3 regions of the Mesobacillus sp. QJM3NY_10 genome follow, and region 2 is predicted to be linked to each of the others. Evidence: riboswitches for the same ligand, from Rfam matches in the RefSeq annotation. Region 2 holds a riboswitch; each other region holds the start of a gene.
What was found. Region 2 has a riboswitch for thiamine pyrophosphate ahead of AC0VX7_RS14350 (YkoF family thiamine/hydroxymethylpyrimidine-binding protein). Riboswitches for the same ligand answer to the same signal wherever they lie in the genome.
Positions count from the first base shown of each region.

Region 1: linked by a shared signal. The riboswitch ahead of thiT (energy-coupled thiamine transporter ThiT) and the one ahead of AC0VX7_RS14350 (YkoF family thiamine/hydroxymethylpyrimidine-binding protein) in region 2 are both predicted to bind thiamine pyrophosphate.
Region 3: linked by a shared signal. The riboswitch ahead of tenA (thiaminase II) and the one ahead of AC0VX7_RS14350 (YkoF family thiamine/hydroxymethylpyrimidine-binding protein) in region 2 are both predicted to bind thiamine pyrophosphate.

Region 1 is NZ_CM149675.1:1,214,781-1,220,102, reverse strand. Features, by position in the region: gene AC0VX7_RS06140 (FeoB-associated Cys-rich membrane protein) at 69-230, opposite strand; gene feoB (ferrous iron transport protein B) at 252-2,261, opposite strand; gene AC0VX7_RS06130 (FeoA family protein) at 2,261-2,485, opposite strand; gene thiT (energy-coupled thiamine transporter ThiT) at 2,771-3,367, opposite strand; TPP riboswitch at 3,477-3,583, opposite strand; gene AC0VX7_RS06120 (histidine kinase N-terminal domain-containing protein) at 3,842-4,972, shown strand; gene AC0VX7_RS06115 (dicarboxylate/amino acid:cation symporter) at 5,050-5,322, opposite strand, start outside.
Region 2 is NZ_CM149675.1:2,850,319-2,855,640, forward strand. Features, by position in the region: gene AC0VX7_RS14315 (mismatch-specific DNA-glycosylase) at 42-560, opposite strand; gene AC0VX7_RS14320 (hypothetical protein) at 597-842, opposite strand; gene AC0VX7_RS14325 (hypothetical protein) at 929-1,360, opposite strand; gene AC0VX7_RS14330 (hypothetical protein) at 1,544-1,699, shown strand; gene AC0VX7_RS14335 (hypothetical protein) at 1,770-2,012, opposite strand; gene AC0VX7_RS14340 (hypothetical protein) at 2,273-2,461, opposite strand; gene AC0VX7_RS14345 (hypothetical protein) at 2,705-2,953, shown strand; TPP riboswitch at 3,031-3,129, shown strand; gene AC0VX7_RS14350 (YkoF family thiamine/hydroxymethylpyrimidine-binding protein) at 3,235-3,837, shown strand; gene AC0VX7_RS14355 (ECF transporter S component) at 3,837-4,433, shown strand; gene AC0VX7_RS14360 (ABC transporter ATP-binding protein) at 4,417-5,322, shown strand, end outside.
Region 3 is NZ_CM149675.1:2,398,526-2,403,847, forward strand. Features, by position in the region: gene AC0VX7_RS12120 (hypothetical protein) at 1-264, opposite strand, end outside; gene AC0VX7_RS12125 (DUF2935 domain-containing protein) at 405-1,217, shown strand; gene tenA (thiaminase II) at 1,276-1,947, opposite strand; TPP riboswitch at 2,027-2,137, opposite strand; gene AC0VX7_RS12135 (hypothetical protein) at 2,302-2,517, shown strand; gene qoxD (cytochrome aa3 quinol oxidase subunit IV) at 3,461-3,760, opposite strand; gene qoxC (cytochrome aa3 quinol oxidase subunit III) at 3,762-4,367, opposite strand; gene qoxB (cytochrome aa3 quinol oxidase subunit I) at 4,357-5,322, opposite strand, start outside.

The DNA of each region.
Region 1 (5,322 bases), 1.6 Mb from region 2:
CATTACTTAAATCAGCAACTGAACACATCCGTTTGAAAAAGGAATGCAAGGATCTGCATTCCTTTTGTTTATTTTATGTGTTTTTCCTGGCTGACGCTGCAGTTGCTTGAACAAGAGCTTTGGATGGAACAGGCAGCGCATTTTCCTTCCTTCGATTTCTTGATGAATCGGTAGAAGGCCCAGCCGGCATATCCGAATATAGCACCGCCGATTAATATGTTTGCGATCATAGATCCTTCCTCCTTCCGGGCTTAGGTCAATCCTAACAACCTACCGCCCTGATAAATAACCAGAGACAAGACATATGCGATAACCAGGGCATAAGCGATTGAAAAAGCGGTCCAGCGTCTAGAAGCAGTTTCTTTATAAATGGTTGCGACCGTTGCGAGACATGGAATGTATAACAAGATGAATGCCATAAAACTGTATGCAGCAAGTGGTGTATAATGGGCAGCTAGCAAACCTTGCAGACTTGCTTCATCTGGAACAAAATAAATGATATTCATTGTTGAAATAATAGCTTCTTTTGCCAGAAACCCTGTGAAAAGGGATGCACTGGCCTGCCATGTGCCAAAGCCTATAGGGGCAAATAATGGAGCGAATATACCTCCAAGTAGAGCTAAATAGCTGTCATCCATGCTGACATTCACGCCTTCCGGACCAGCGTAGGCAAGCAGCCAGATCAGGACGGAGCCGGCAAAAATGAAGGTTCCCGCCTTCTTTACGAATCCCTTTCCCTTATCCCATGTGCTTCTCCAAAGGGCTCTTGCCTGTGGCAGCCTGTATGGCGGAAGCTCAATGACGAATACCGAAGTTTCACCCTTCAAAAGAGTCTTCGAGAATCCTTTGGCCAGAATAAGTGCAATCACTACTCCTAATATATACAAACTCAAGACGACAGCTGCTTTCTGTTCTACAAAAAATGCTCCGACAAACAAGGCGTATACAGGCAATCGGGCTGAACATGACATAAGAGGCGTCAACAGGATGGTCATCAGCCTTTCCTTTGGCGTCTCAATCGTCCTTGCTGCCATAATGCCTGGTACGTTACACCCGAATCCGATCATCATCGGAATGAACGCCTTTCCGTTCAGGCCGACTGATTCCATCAGGCGGTCCATTACTAGCGCGACACGGGCCATATAACCTGAATCCTCAAGCAAGGATATGAAAAAGAACAAAATGAAGATCTGCGGCACAAAGACGAGGACTCCCCCTACCCCGGCAACGATTCCATCAAGAATAAGATCTTTGATGAATGTTGAAGCACCTGCCGCAGCCAATGCTGCTGTAATCCCCGATGTTAATGGCCCGGACAAATATGAATCCAATGCGTCTGACAGCGGGAAGCCAAGCCAGTCAAAGGTAAGCATGAACATGATATACATAAGGACTAGAAAAATCGGGATTCCGAGAAATTTATTCGTTACGACCATGTCAACCTTCTCAGTCAGAGGAACCTTTTTATTATCCTGTTTTGTGGTAGCAGCAGATACTATTTTATCTATCGCTTCACTTCGCTTCCGGTGGATTACCTGGTCAAGCGCTTGTTTGCTGTCTGCATTTTGTTGTTGGTCAACAGTAACTGAGTTGATTAATTTTTCAATTTCATCAATCGGCAAAATTGTTGCCAAATAATTTTTTACATAAAGGTTGCCTTCAAACAGTTGAAGAGCAAGCCAGCGAACGGGGTGCTGTATCTTCCCAGTCAGCTTGTTCTCAAGCTCCAGGATTCCAGCTTCAATCGCTTTTCCATAATAAACGAGATTGTTCCTCCCTGTTCCGACAGCTCCAGCAGTCACCAGCTCTGCAAGCTCGTTACACCCCTTGCCTGTCCTGGCAACAACAGGGGCTACATTAACTCCCAGTGATTCAGACAGTTTGGCAATATCAATTTGTACCCCCCTGTTTTTCGCCACATCCAGCATGTTTAAGCCAATTATGACCGGTGCACCGTATTCCAATAGCTGCAATGTAAGGTGAAGATTGCGCCTTAACTGAGAAGCATCCAGGATATTCAGAAGCTTTTCAAATGGTTCATTCAGGAAGAAATTTGTAACGACACCCTCATCTTTAGAAAGGGGATTGAGAGTATAAACTCCGGGAAGGTCAATAAGCTGATCCTTTCCATTTTTAAAAAGGCCTACTTTCTTTTCGACCGTTACACCGCTCCAGTTGCCTACATATTCATAGGAACCTGTTAAGTTATTAAACAATGAAGTTTTTCCAGTGTTGGGGTTGCCTATGAGCGCAATATTCATCATACCCGCTCCACTTCAATCCTAAGTGCTTCTTTGCGGCGGATGCCGATGCATTGCCCGCATGATTCAACCATGACAGGGCCTCCAAAAGGCAGGATACATTTTACGCACACTTCAGAGCCTTCCGCTATTCCCAAATCAAGCAATCTTCTTCTGACAAATTTATCTGCACTAGAAATATTCATGATCCGGCCTTTTTCACCAGTCTTTAATTTTCCCAGCATAGCCATCACCTTTTTCAAATTTTTGTTAGTTTTTAAGAGGATTTATGTTGATCTTCACTTTTTACACCTGTTTTTTCTAAATGAGAATGATTATCTTTATTTAACCAGTTTAGCTCGACTTCCACTGTGACTTATGTCACTATACCTCAGCTGCACACGTGGATTTTATGCAAACTCCATATAATTGACAATATTTTCACCAGTAATCACTTCATCCATATTATATACCCATTAGGGTATTAAAAGAATATAAAAATAGGAGAGCTGTTTCAGCTCTCCTTCACATCATATTTTATTGCTAACTTGTGTGGATTGGACCATTCTTGACGGTGCGTAGCTGATGACAAGAATGACGATTATCGCACTTAAAATCATGCTTGGGAGCATGTAGGTGCCATTATATAGAAAAGAATATAAGGCAACAGGCTGACCTGGAGGCGCATAGCTTCCGAAGAATACCCAGCCTGAAATAAAATGGGTAATGAATCGCAGGGCACTGCCGATAAAAGTTCCGGCAATGACAAAGGCAATCCATTTTATCCTGTTGCCTTTCTGCATGCTTTCTTTTACCTGAGCTGCAAATAATCCGGCCGTTCCCACCAAAGCAAACGCAACAAGATAATCAAGAATTCCTTGTATCGGATGGTAGATTTGCGACATTCCGAGTATGGCCTGCAGTAGCCCAAACAGGAAGCCCGTAAGGATTCCGCCCTTTACTCCCCAACGAAATGCCATCAGGAATACAGGTACCATCGCGATCGATACTGAACCGCCCTGGGGCCAGATTCTTGAAAATAAAAATCCTGAAAATAAATCAAGCAAATAAGCCAGTGCGGAAAATACGGCAATTTCCACTAAAAAGAGAGTCTGTTTTTGTTTCATCTTTTGTTCCTCCTTCTTTTTAGAATGAGGTCCGTTTCTGACACGCCTTTTCTGCTTCAGAAACAAAAAAAGCAATCGTGGGGATCGATATAGGATTCCCAAGATTGCTTTCCTATCGCATCCACATTCCTTCGCTAGCATTAACTAACAGGTTCAAAGGGTAAGAACTCGGCCGCTCACTCTCAGCTGCTTTACGCAGCTCCCCTTGTGGTTATTATTTAATTTCTACACTATGAATATACTACGTCTACTATTCAATAACAAGTATAACCTTTCTGTAATCTCTGGTCGATCCAATAAATGTCGATGACTCAATAGACAAAACTCTCTCATTGTTGCTAAAAAAATCGGTCTTTTGTCACGATTTTAGCTATTCGACGCAATTCAGCGGATGTTCTCAATATTCGACAAAGGGATTTCATGATTTTTCTCGAATCTTTAATACCGATATGAAAAACTGGGGGACTTAATGAAATGCTGCCAATTACGGATAACCGATTGCTTAGCTTCCTGACTAGTGAAAAGGAAAAACTCATTGCCGACTGGACGGATAATATAATCGTTTCAGAAGATGATCCATATAAAGAGAAAATCAGTAAGAACGCTGAGAGAATGTATGTAATCATTCTTTCGGTATTTTCCAAGACAAGTGAAGAATTGGAAGAACACATCCAAAAGCTTGCTTTTATGGTAGGAGAAGAACGAGTTCGCGCTGACATTAACATTGGAGATTTTGTCTATAATGTCAACTCGGGACGATCAGTTCTATACAAGCACCTTCACAAAATGAATATGGAATGGGAGGAAATGCAGGAGGCGATCAATCGGATCAATTATTGTTTTGATACCTTCTTGTATTACGCTGTATCCTATTACAATGAACAGAAAAACAAGGTCATCGAAGAGAAGAATCAGTTCATCGATTCAACACATAAGGACAGACTGACATTGCTTGGCCAAATGACATCAAGCTTCATCCATGAATTCCGCAACCCGTTAACTTCCATCCAGGGCTTCATTCAGCTATTAAAATCCGAACATGAAGATATGAAGTATCTCGATATCATCTCCAGCGAGCTGGAGCAATTGAATTTCCGGATTTCGCAATTCCTACTTTTATCAAAAAAAGAGCTGATTGGTAAAGAGAAGACCCTTTTCTCATTGAATAGAATGATTGAGGAAGTATTGAATTTCCTATATCCCAGCATCCTTGACACAAAGGTCCGGATTATCAAGGAAGTGGCAGACGATATGGAATTGTACGGCTATGCTGATGAAATCAGGCAGGTCCTCATCAATATCATCTTTAATGCCATTGATGTATTGAGCCAGTACCGTGACGATCCACAGATTGAAATAAAAGGATTTTTCGTGAATGATACCCATATCAAAATTGAGATTTCAAATAATGGGCCAATCATTCCAGACCAGTTACTAAAAACCATTTTCGAACCATTCGTCACAACCAAAACACTTGGAACCGGACTCGGTTTGTTCGTCTGCCGGGAAATCATCGAAAAGCATAAAGGAATTCTCGCCTGTTCATCGGAACCGGACAAGACGTCCTTCATCATGCTGCTGCCTTTGACAAGAGTAGAAAACTAGCAATATTAAAACTTGGCTTTAGCAGACCCTGTTGATCACAAAGAGACCCCGCCGTAAATGGCAGGGTCTCTTCTCCTTTATTCAGAGTATTCAAGTGAGCGGTTGTCCGCCACATTTTTCACTTTGCTTTTCTCCGGTCGTAATGCATGCTTTTTCTCAGATTCAGAGACAATGACCGCGCAAGCTGCATCGCCAGTAATATTGACAGCGGTACGAGCCATATCCAGCAAACGGTCGATGCCCAGTATCATTCCAATCCCTTCAACAGGCAGACCTACAGATTGGAGTACCATCGCCAGCATGATCAAACCAACGCCTGGAACACCTGCAGTTCCAATACTCGCAAGCAC
Region 2 (5,322 bases):
TTTCCTAAAAGATAAAAAAAGGACCTCTCTCAGGTCCTTTTTTACTTGGATATTATATGGTCTATCAATAACGGAAGTTCTTTATAAATCCCCACTACTTCATCCATCTTCATCCTCACGAGCCCGCTTGAGGATGGAGCAACGAAGTCAACGGTACCAGTCACGACAGGTTCATCCTGTTTTCCCCATGGAATATCTTTTTTGCCGCTGTATTGCTGATAGACACCTTTACCAACGAAACAAACGATTTTGGGACTGAATATCTCGATTTTACTCCTTAACTCAAGTTTCCCCTGCTGGTATTCTTCTTTCGTAATCTCATCGGCTGCTTTAGTCGGACGCGCAACTATGTTCGTCATCCCGTATCCTAAATCCAGCAACTGGTCATCCTCTGAAGAATCATACTTTCTTGGTGTTATGCCTGCTTCAAAAAGAATCTTCCAAAATCTATTGTTTGGATTGGCGTAATGATGACCTGTTTCAGACGAACGAATGCTCGGATTGAAACCAACAAAAATGACGTCAAGGTTTTCACGTAAATGATCAGAAATCGGCTCCACAATCCCACTCCTCTCCAATCTAATGTATCTATGCACTCACCAAAATCGGGGAGGCAGCTCATTATTTTTGCGGATATTCTTGAAAATTCTTAGATGGAATAAAAACTCATCATAATACATCGTTTCGGCACTTTCAAATGAATAAGCGTCCGAAAAGTGATCCAATAGTTCGGTATCAATATTATCTTCAAGGCCGCTCAGCCACATTTTATAGCCGTGTTGTTCATAAACATCTGATAAACCTGCCCATTCAAACATATCTTGCAAATCCTTTTCACCCATTCTATCACTCCTTCAGATCTCTCCTCCATTTTTCCATACTTTTACACACCTTATACAAGTCCTCATCTCTGCACAATGGTATTACTCTATAAAAAGCGGCAGGCATCATTCCCCACTTCATCAGAGGAAAGAATATACAGGGAAGTTCCACTAGGGGATTTTTCTTTAGAAAAACCAAGGCTTTCTAAATCATCGTATTCACCGTTTACGATGATTGCTGAAGCGAAAAGCAATGCCTGCAGATGGAATAGTGAAGCATCAATAATATCTGTCAGTGAATCGCCGGGCATGATGTCTGCCAGTACAGCAACCCTCCCGCGAATTCCCAGGTTTTCATAAGCATATTCAATACTATCGGCCATTGTGTCGGAAATGGCTGCAGCAGTACTAATGATGTCATTCCAATTTTCATCAAAAACATAAGCATGCCACGGAGATTGTTTTGAGGCAATTAGAAACTCAATTTTAAGAAATTGCTGGTCATTATCAAAATGATAAACAGATTTGAGTGCATCCATAGTTTCCCTCCATTAGTAAAGTAGGAATAGTTTCCCACAGCAAGCAAAAGTTAATGAATTTGTTTTGCATGATTTAAATTCGTTAGTAAATACTTACAACGACATGACCCTAAGCATGAATTTTGTTGATAAGGGAAAAAGGTAATAAACAAATATTAACCAGGTGTAAGGAGGATGAAAAAAATGGAGAAAAAGCAAAATAATCATAAAAATCCAAATGAGGAAAATGAACAGCAGCACAGCATGGTGTGCAATGATCAATTATTTTTTCAGGAATTAAGGATAGCAGCTGAAGAGGCAGAACGTGACCACGCAGATACAAATCAAAGCAAGGCATAATAAAAGAGAAAGGCAATTTTGCCTTTCTCCCCATTACTTCTTTAACTATTGATATCCACATATTCTTTAATTAACTGATGAAACGGTCTCTTTCGGCCGCCTCTTCCTCGCGCTCTGCTTCTCGTTCTTCATACCAAAATTTAATATGGGTAAGGATGGAGAAAACAAGGAAAAAGTTCATTGACCAGACACTCACAAACGGGGCCATTCCTCCAAACTCAATCGTCTCATACTGTTTAAAAACCATCACAATATATGACTCAATGAACACAAGGACAAAGCCGGCTACACCTGCAATTGCCATACGCATCATATCAATAACCACCTTATCGTATTATCAGATTATTTAAATAATACGACTAATTATTGATTACCGCAACTATTTTGTCACTAATTTGCCACATTTTCAAATTGACAATTTGGCATAGTACTTTTTATCTATTGCTCTTTTGGTAAACTTTGTTGAGTTCTCAACTAATTATTACAATTCTTGTTCAGAAGTCTCCTGGGAAAAGCTTTATAATGTTGGACTTGGTATATGTTCAAAAAGAAACAATTTGTGCCAAAAAAGCTTTATCTGTTCAACTTCTTTTGCTTTTGCATGATCTCATATGATTTTTCAATAATATCTGTTAATACATCGCCTTTGTATACTCTGCCGACTTTCGTATTTTCCTGATAGTATTCTAAAATTTCATCAAGCTTGTCAGATGTATCCTTGGAGACTCTAACGTTCAATTGAATTCTCTGGGTTTCATTCATGGATTCGACTTCCTTCCAAATACTTCCACTTCTATATAAAAACAAAAATCTATCATATTGCTAGCAGTTTGATATTATGTAGATATATGTCGCTAACTCTGCTGCAACGTTCTCTATCTTAACATATTCCGTCATCTTGCAACACTATGTTGGATTGAGATTCGTTTCTCCCCCAGTCTTAAAGGGTAATTAATATCTGAGTCGTACCCTCTAAAAGTTTATTGAAATAAATGGAGATTTTATATGAAGCTTATAAAATGGTCTTACACAAAGAGATATAATATAAAAGCGCAATTTGACGTTTTTCCCAATTCGATCGCCATATTCCGGCAAATCAAAGATTACTACTTCGTATATACTGTGAATTGGTCCTTTGGTGACCCTGTTGTCTCGAAAACCGCGTTAGAGGAAATGGAGTGGCTGTTGAATAAGGAGCTCGGCACCCTGGAAAGCTACTGCGAGAGAAAATTTTTCCGGAGTGATATCGAATGATTCATTTTTTTAAATTAGGGCATTTACAATTCCGACTATTTACATTAAGATGATTTTGGAAACAACAACTGCATAGTTTTTTGCACTAGGGGAGCTTTAGGCTGAGAAGAACTTTGTTCTGACCCTTATTACCCGATCTGGATAATACCAGCGTGGGGAAGTGCAGGTGAAGCTCTTCGTTATATCACTTTTTTATTCTAACGATAGAATTCAACTGCATCCACCCCGCTGGATGCAGTTTTTTTGTTTTCCAACCAATGAACAAAAGGAGATGTAACGTAATGAAAGAAATTCACTGTGGTACTAGCGAGATTACAGGTGCGAGGTTTTCCATTTACCCAATGTCAGACAAGTTCGTGGATATTATCCTCTCTGCACTGAAGGAAGTTGATACAACAAAGGTTTGGATGAAGACGGATGATGTCAGCACTTGTGTGCGAGGTCGTTCTGAACATGTTTTTGACGTGATTAAAGCAATCTTCTTAAATGCATCAAAGGGTGGAGACCACGTGGTCCTTAATGCTACGTTCTCAAATGGATGTCCTGGTGATAGTTCCGGTGATGCTTACATGGCGGAAGATTCAATTTTATTGAATGATGAGCTTTCACAAAAAATCAACCAGGAGGTCGCAACCCAGTTCGCTCTCTATCCGTTAGGCTTTCCAGGATATATGGATGTAATTATGAACCAAATAAAGACGGTAGAACAGGATGGTGTCTTTAGCGGAGGAGTTCATTATGCCTCAAGATTAGACGGCGAGACCAATAAGGTTTTTGCCGCATTGGAAGGTGCGTTTGAAGGTGCCCGGAACAGTGATTCTTCACACATTGTCATGACGGTGACCATGTCAGCCAATAGCCCTTCTCGCAAGGAGGATCAATAATGCTCGCAAACTGGAAACTTCGTGAGGTTGTTGTCCTATCTGTCCTGGCAGTCGTTTTTGGGGTCATCTACCTCCTATTCTTACAAATCGGCAATGTGCTTGTTGGTATGTTCGGCCTTATTGGCTATGATTTGATATTCGGCATCTGGTTCATCGTTTCCATCATAGCTGCATACATCATCAGGAAGCCTGGAGCAGCGGTGTTATCAGAAACGATTGCGGCGACAATCGAGGTCATGCTTGGCAATGCTGTGGGGCCACGCCTAATCCTTGCTGGCATTATTCAGGGACTAGGTGCAGAAGCTGCTTTTGCGGCAACCAAATGGAAGAACTATTCAACTTGGGTGCTGGTAGCCGCAGGAATGGGTTCTTCAATTACCAGTTTCATATGGGGTTACTTTTTAGGAGGATTCGCTGCACTCTCACCTGGTTATGTAACTGCAATGTTTTTCGTCAGGCTTGCAAGCGGAGCAATCTTAGCCGGCCTACTAGGTAAATACATAAGTGACAGCCTCGCTAAAACTGGAGCGTTGAATAGCTTCCCGCTTGGAAAGGAAGCCAGAAAGGCAAAGCAGAACGATGATATCTCAGCCTAGCCATCCATTTTTTGAAGTGTCAATCTTAACTTTCAGGTTTGATCCTGACCAGGATCCTGTCTTAAAAAACATCACTTTTAAAATAAATGAAAATGAGAATCTCCTTGTTCTGGGACCAAGTGGTTCAGGTAAAAGCACACTTGCATACTGTCTGAATAATCTTTATCCATCTTCTGTTGATGGAATCATGAAAGGCTATATTAATTATAGAGGGCGCGCTTTATCCTCCTTTGAGCCAGGAGAAGTAAACCGAAAAATCGGATTGGTCATGCAGGATCCAGATTCGCAATTTTGTATGCTGACTGCCGAGGAAGAAGTGGCTTTCGTATTAGAAAATATTCAGTTTCCCAGATTAAGAATGGGTGAAAGAATAGATTATGTCCTTGATTTAGTAGACATGCTGCCCTTCAAACACAGGCTGATCCACACTCTCTCTGGAGGGCAAAAGCAAAAGCTGGCGATTGCCTGTGCACTTGCAATGGAACCTGAATTATTGATCCTTGATGAACCCACCGCTAATCTAGACCCCGCTTCCGGGTTTGAATTAGTCCAGACTTTAAAAAGATTAAAGCATACCCATTCCTTCAGCATTCTCATTATCGAGCATAATCTAGATAATTGGCTCGATATCGTGGATCGGTGCATCATTTTGAATTCTGAGGGTGAATTGTTTTTTAATGGTCCGCCAAACGTTTGCTTTGCAGAATTTGCCAAAGAACTCGCAAGTGAAGGCATATGGCTCCCCTGCACAATTGACGCAGGATTAAAACTGCGGGACGCCGGTTTGTTAAAGAACTCTTCCCTGCCAATGACAATCAATGAAATTATTGAAAATAGTAAAGATATAGGGCGTACAATTGAATTTTTATCAACTAACGTCCGCAAGCAA
Region 3 (5,322 bases), 450 kb from region 2:
TTTATAGGTGTATTTCAAGATCCAGAAGGAACCTATAAAAAACGGACCCCAGATTAAAGGCAGTTCACCCAATACGTTTGGTTTAATTTTAAAGGGAAACCACCACCATTTTCTCTTTTCAGCTAACCTTCCTTCAAAGATTAAATAAATGGCCATGAATAACGTACCTGGCAAGAACTTTCTGAATGTTTGTCTACCAAGGAGAGGCAGCGATAGCCAGGGCAGGACAGCCATTAAAAATATGTAAAGTTTTAGATTTTTCATTAGCAACACCTTTTGGGAGAGAATAGGGATTGTTTTTCTTAGTATCTCTAATCATGCTAAAAGTATTAAAAGTTTCCTGAGGTCATCATTTCTTTCGCTCTTGAACAGTAAGTATAAGTAGGTAAAGGAGGGGGAAAGAGATGATTTCTCTTTGGGATGAACATTCATTTTGGCTGGAAATGCTTCAGGATCACGCCTATTTTGTCAGGGATGGTTTGTCAGTGAGTGAAAAGGAGTACGTAAAAATCGCCCAGCAATTCATCGGTTTATATGATGACCTTTTAGCTAATTTGCAGTCAATACCGCGGCAAGCTGGCCACCAGGACGGTCAAATGATCGATTTTTCAAGAAAAGTTTGGAAGGTTGCTAAAAACTATTATGATTTTGAAGGTACACTGCAATCATTGAGGATAGATAACAAAGTAAACCTGAGCCTGTCCCCAACCTATTTAAACGGTACCCTGAGTGAAAACCAGGAATATTTACGGATATTGAGCTATCTAGTACAGGGGCAGGAACCAGTACGGTTGTCAGCGACCCAGGTTATGGACCTCTGGCTTGAAGATCAACTCGGTCACGCGGTGCTTTTTGAAAATCTGCTTGACCCGATTGAAGTAGGAGCCAACACAGCAGCGCAAGAATTCAAACGGAGATTCCAGCTATTTATTGTCCAAAATCATCATTTGAAAAATTATTTACGGGTAAAACAGCCAGGCTTTGCCCGCCAGCAGGAATTCATTTATGAAGTAGGAAAGACGACACTGGAAATGAATCAGTTCATTAAAAATATGGTCGAGAAGTACAAAGAAGATACGATTTTGAATAAGACCAACCTCCGCTTCCTAGAGCATCACTTTCCAGAAACATGCTACTTCCTCGCTAATTTAAGTTACTATGAACCTAGGTTGCAGGCTTTAGTAGGAAATTGCTCTTTGTCTAAGCCGTCTTTTTAGTAAAAAAATAATGGATTAAAACAACGGGCAAAAACCCGTTGTTTTTAAATGTCCAACTTTATTGTGAAACAGGCCATTTTTCTTGATTGTAGGCCATGTCCCAGAACATGAATTCATACTGGCTGCTGATGATAAAATGCTGTTTCATCTTTTCTTGTTCTGATTTTGGCGCTTCCAATGCAAGTACATTTAGTCTGCTTAATTGCTCATTTACCAATTCACTGAACCATTCTCCTCCATATGCATTAATCCATTCTTGATATATTTGGACATTTGGAGTGGAGTCCTTTAGCAATTGTCCAATATCATAATAAATCCAGTAGCACGGCAGAATCGCTGCAATGATTTCAGCGAGGCTTCCAGAAGCAGCAACCCGATAAAGATGTGATGTGTAAGCATAGGCAGTGGGAGAAGGGATGAACTCATCTAATTCTTGTTTTGTTACTCTCAATTGCTTTAGGAAATTTTCGTGCAGACCAAGCTCAGCCTCATAAGTCCCCAGTGAATGTGCTGCCATTCTGGAAGTCGTGAACAAATCGGATGCTCTCGCTGCTCCAATTGCCTGTATCCTGGCAAAATGGGAAAGATAATAGGAATCCTGTAGAACATAATAGCGAAAGGACTCCAATGCTAAATTTCCATTAGCGATTCCCTTAATAAAAGGGTGGTCAAAATTTGCCTGCCATATTGGCTCTGCTTCGTGTCTTAATACTTCAGTGAATTTTGTCATTTAAAAGCTCCTCCTCATCCTTTTTAACCCAATAAAAAAACCACTTTCAAAGAAAGTGGTTGTATTGGCACAATAAAAAATGTCCCAAAGTCCACTTTCCTACGCTGGTGTAAACCAGATCAGGTTCCAAGGGTCTCAAAGTCTCACTTTAATCTCAGCCTTTAAATCAAAGGCACCCCTAGTGGTAAAATTTAGATATTTAATTCATCTTTAATCATAATAGCAAGGCTGATGTAAGAGTCAAGTGTTAATAAATTGTGAAAAAGTTTGGGGCTAATTGTGAACATTATGTGACATTTTTTATTAAATTCTGTTAATATAAAAAATACATACGAAAAAGTGGGGGAATGAGAAGTGGGAAAACTTCTTATGTACTTTTATTTAATTGTTGGTCTATATTGTCTTGTAAGCGGATTCCTCGCATTGGTATCACATGGATTCCAGCATGCTGTACTTTCACTGTTCCTTGCGGCATTTAATTTCGCCATGTTCTCTTTATTCCGGAAAGAAGGCAAGCTGCCCCGTTTACGATTGATCAAAGGACGTAAAAGCGAGATGGCAAAGATTTAATTCTGTTGTATAGGCAATCGAGGGCTGTTTTTGAACACAAGATCACCTTCGGACAAAATGAACGTAAATTAAGCGTAATTTGTCCGAAGTCGGGGCAAGTTCGGACAAATTTCAGGGCGATCAAGCGGAAATTGTCCGAAGTCGAGTCAGGTTCGGACAAAACCCCGGCCGTTCAAGCGGAAATTGTCTGAAGTAGGGTCAGGTTCGGACAAAATCCCGACCGAACAAGGGGAAATTGTCTGAAGTAGGGTCAGGTTCGGACAAAATCTCGGTCGTACAAGCGAAAATTGTCTGAAGTAGGGTCAGGTTCGGACAAAATCTCGACCGATTAAGCACAACCCGTCCGAAGTAAGGTTAGGTTCGGACAAAACCCCGACCGTACAAGCGAAAATTGTCTGAAGTAGGGTCAGGTTCGGACAAAATCTCGACCGATTAAGCGCAATCTGTCCGAAGTAGGGTTAGGTTCGGACAAAATCCCGACCGAACAAGGGGAAATTGTCTGAAGTAGGGTCAGGTTCGGACAAATTCCCGACCGAACAAGGGGAAAATTATCTGAAGTTGGGTCAGGTTCGGACAAAACCCCGGCCGTTCAAGCGGAAATTGTCCGAAGTCGGATCAAGTTCGGACAAAGCCCCGGCCGTTCAAGCGGAAATTGTCTGAAGTAGGGTCAGGTTCGGACAAAGTCCCGACCGTACAAGTGGAAATTATCTGAAGTAGGGTTAAGTTCGGACAAAATTTCGACTGTACAAGCGGAAATTGTCCGAAGTAGGGTTAGGTTCGGACGAAATCTCGACTGTACAAGCAGAAATTGTCCGAAGTAGGGTCAGGTTCGGACAAAATCTCGGCTCACCAAGCCAAAGTTGTCCAAAACAGCATTAATCACACAAAAGGAGCTCACAAAAAAACCAGGCCACCCCCTAGAGGATGCCTGGTTTCATTCATTTTAATGCGAGTGTCCTGAGGTCATAACCCAGATGGATCCTGCGACAATGACGACTGCGATAAATGCTGAGTAAATGATATTGATATTATTCGTTACTTTATCGTCGCCTTCATTGATGTGCATGAACATGTATAGCTGGATTCCGGCTTGGACTACTGCCAGTGTGCCGATGATCCACATGACTGCCTTTATTGAAAGCGAGGTCTGAAGGGCAATCCATGCTGCGCCGAATGTCAGGACGAGTGACATGAAGAATCCGATGACATGGCTGATTGGGAAGCTATTTGAATGCTTATCCATATTACATCACCAACCCTTGTAAATAAACGAATGTGAAGATGAAAATCCAAACGACATCAAGGAAGTGCCAGTACAGTCCGAAGATGAATGCTTTGCGTGCTGTAACAGGTGTCAATCCTCGCTGCAAGATCTGGATGATTAGCAGGATGGCCCAGCCAATCCCGATGGTGACGTGCAAACCGTGTGTTCCAAGAAGAACGAAGAAACTGGATAGGAACGCACTGGTCTGCATCGTCGCACCTTCGTGCACGTAGTGGATGAACTCGCGAACCTCCATGAACAGGAAGCCGCCGCCCAGCAATAATGTGAATACGAGCCACATCAGCATGCCTTTAATATTGCTGCGGCGCATTTCAAAAATCGAGATTCCCATGGTGAAACTGCTTGTCAGCAGCAGGAAAGTCTGAATCATAACATCTTTTACTATGAAGATATCCTTCTGTGTCGGTCCGCCGGCATAACGCTCACCGAGGACTCCATACACTCCAAAAAGGGTAGCGAAAAGGACAATTTCAGCTCCGAGGAAGACCCAGAAGCCAAGGATATTCATCCTGTTTTGTTCTGTCTGGTATTCAAGCGGCAAAGCGGCATTGACTTTAGCTGACATGGTTCTTCACTCCTTTGTTTGCGCCTTTTCTCCATTTACTTTCTGTTTCAAAGACTTCATCTTTGTGGACATGGAAGCCTTCATCGTAGTCAAATGAACGGAAGGCAAGGCCAGCGAGAATACCTAGAGCGGCAACTCCGGCAGCAATCGTCCATTCGAAAACAAGCAGGAATCCAGAAATTCCGAATACAACACCCATATAAATTGGTATCCATGTGTTGCTTGGCAAGTGGACTTCTTCAATTTCATCTTCAGAAAGTGGCTGAAGTTGATTGTTCTTTTTCATGTGCCAAAATGCATCAAGCTTTGTAACCTCAGGGAGGGAAGCAAAGTTATAATGCTGTACTGGTGTTGCTGTTGCCCACTCAAGCGTTCTTGCATCCCATGGGTCATTGCCGATATTGCGGTCAGCATGGCGAGCGCTCCAGTAAATGTTGTAAACCAATGCCGCGAAGCCTGCCGCAAGAATCACTGAACCAACAGCAGAAATCATCATCAATGGACCAAACCCAGTTTCAGCTGAGTATGTGTACGCGCGGCGGACCGCACCGTCAAGTCCAAGGAAGAACATTGGCATGAACGTAACGTTGAACCCAACAACGAACAGCCAGAAGTGCCATTTACCGATTTTCTCATTAAGCATATAGCCGAACATTTTTGGCCACCAGAAGTAAAGACCAGCAAAGATCGGGAACACAACACCCGGAATCAATACATAGTGGAAGTGTGCCACCAGGAATAATGTGTTGTGATACTGATAGTCAGCGGCAGCCATCGCCAACATGACACCAGTAACACCGCCGATGACAAAGTTAGGAACGAACGCCAGTGCCCAAAGCATGGCTGTCGTAAACTTGATTCGGCCTTTTCTCATCGTGAACAGCCAGTTGAATACCTTCACCCCGGTCGGGATGGCGATTGCCATCGTCGTGATCGAGAAGAATGAATTCACTCC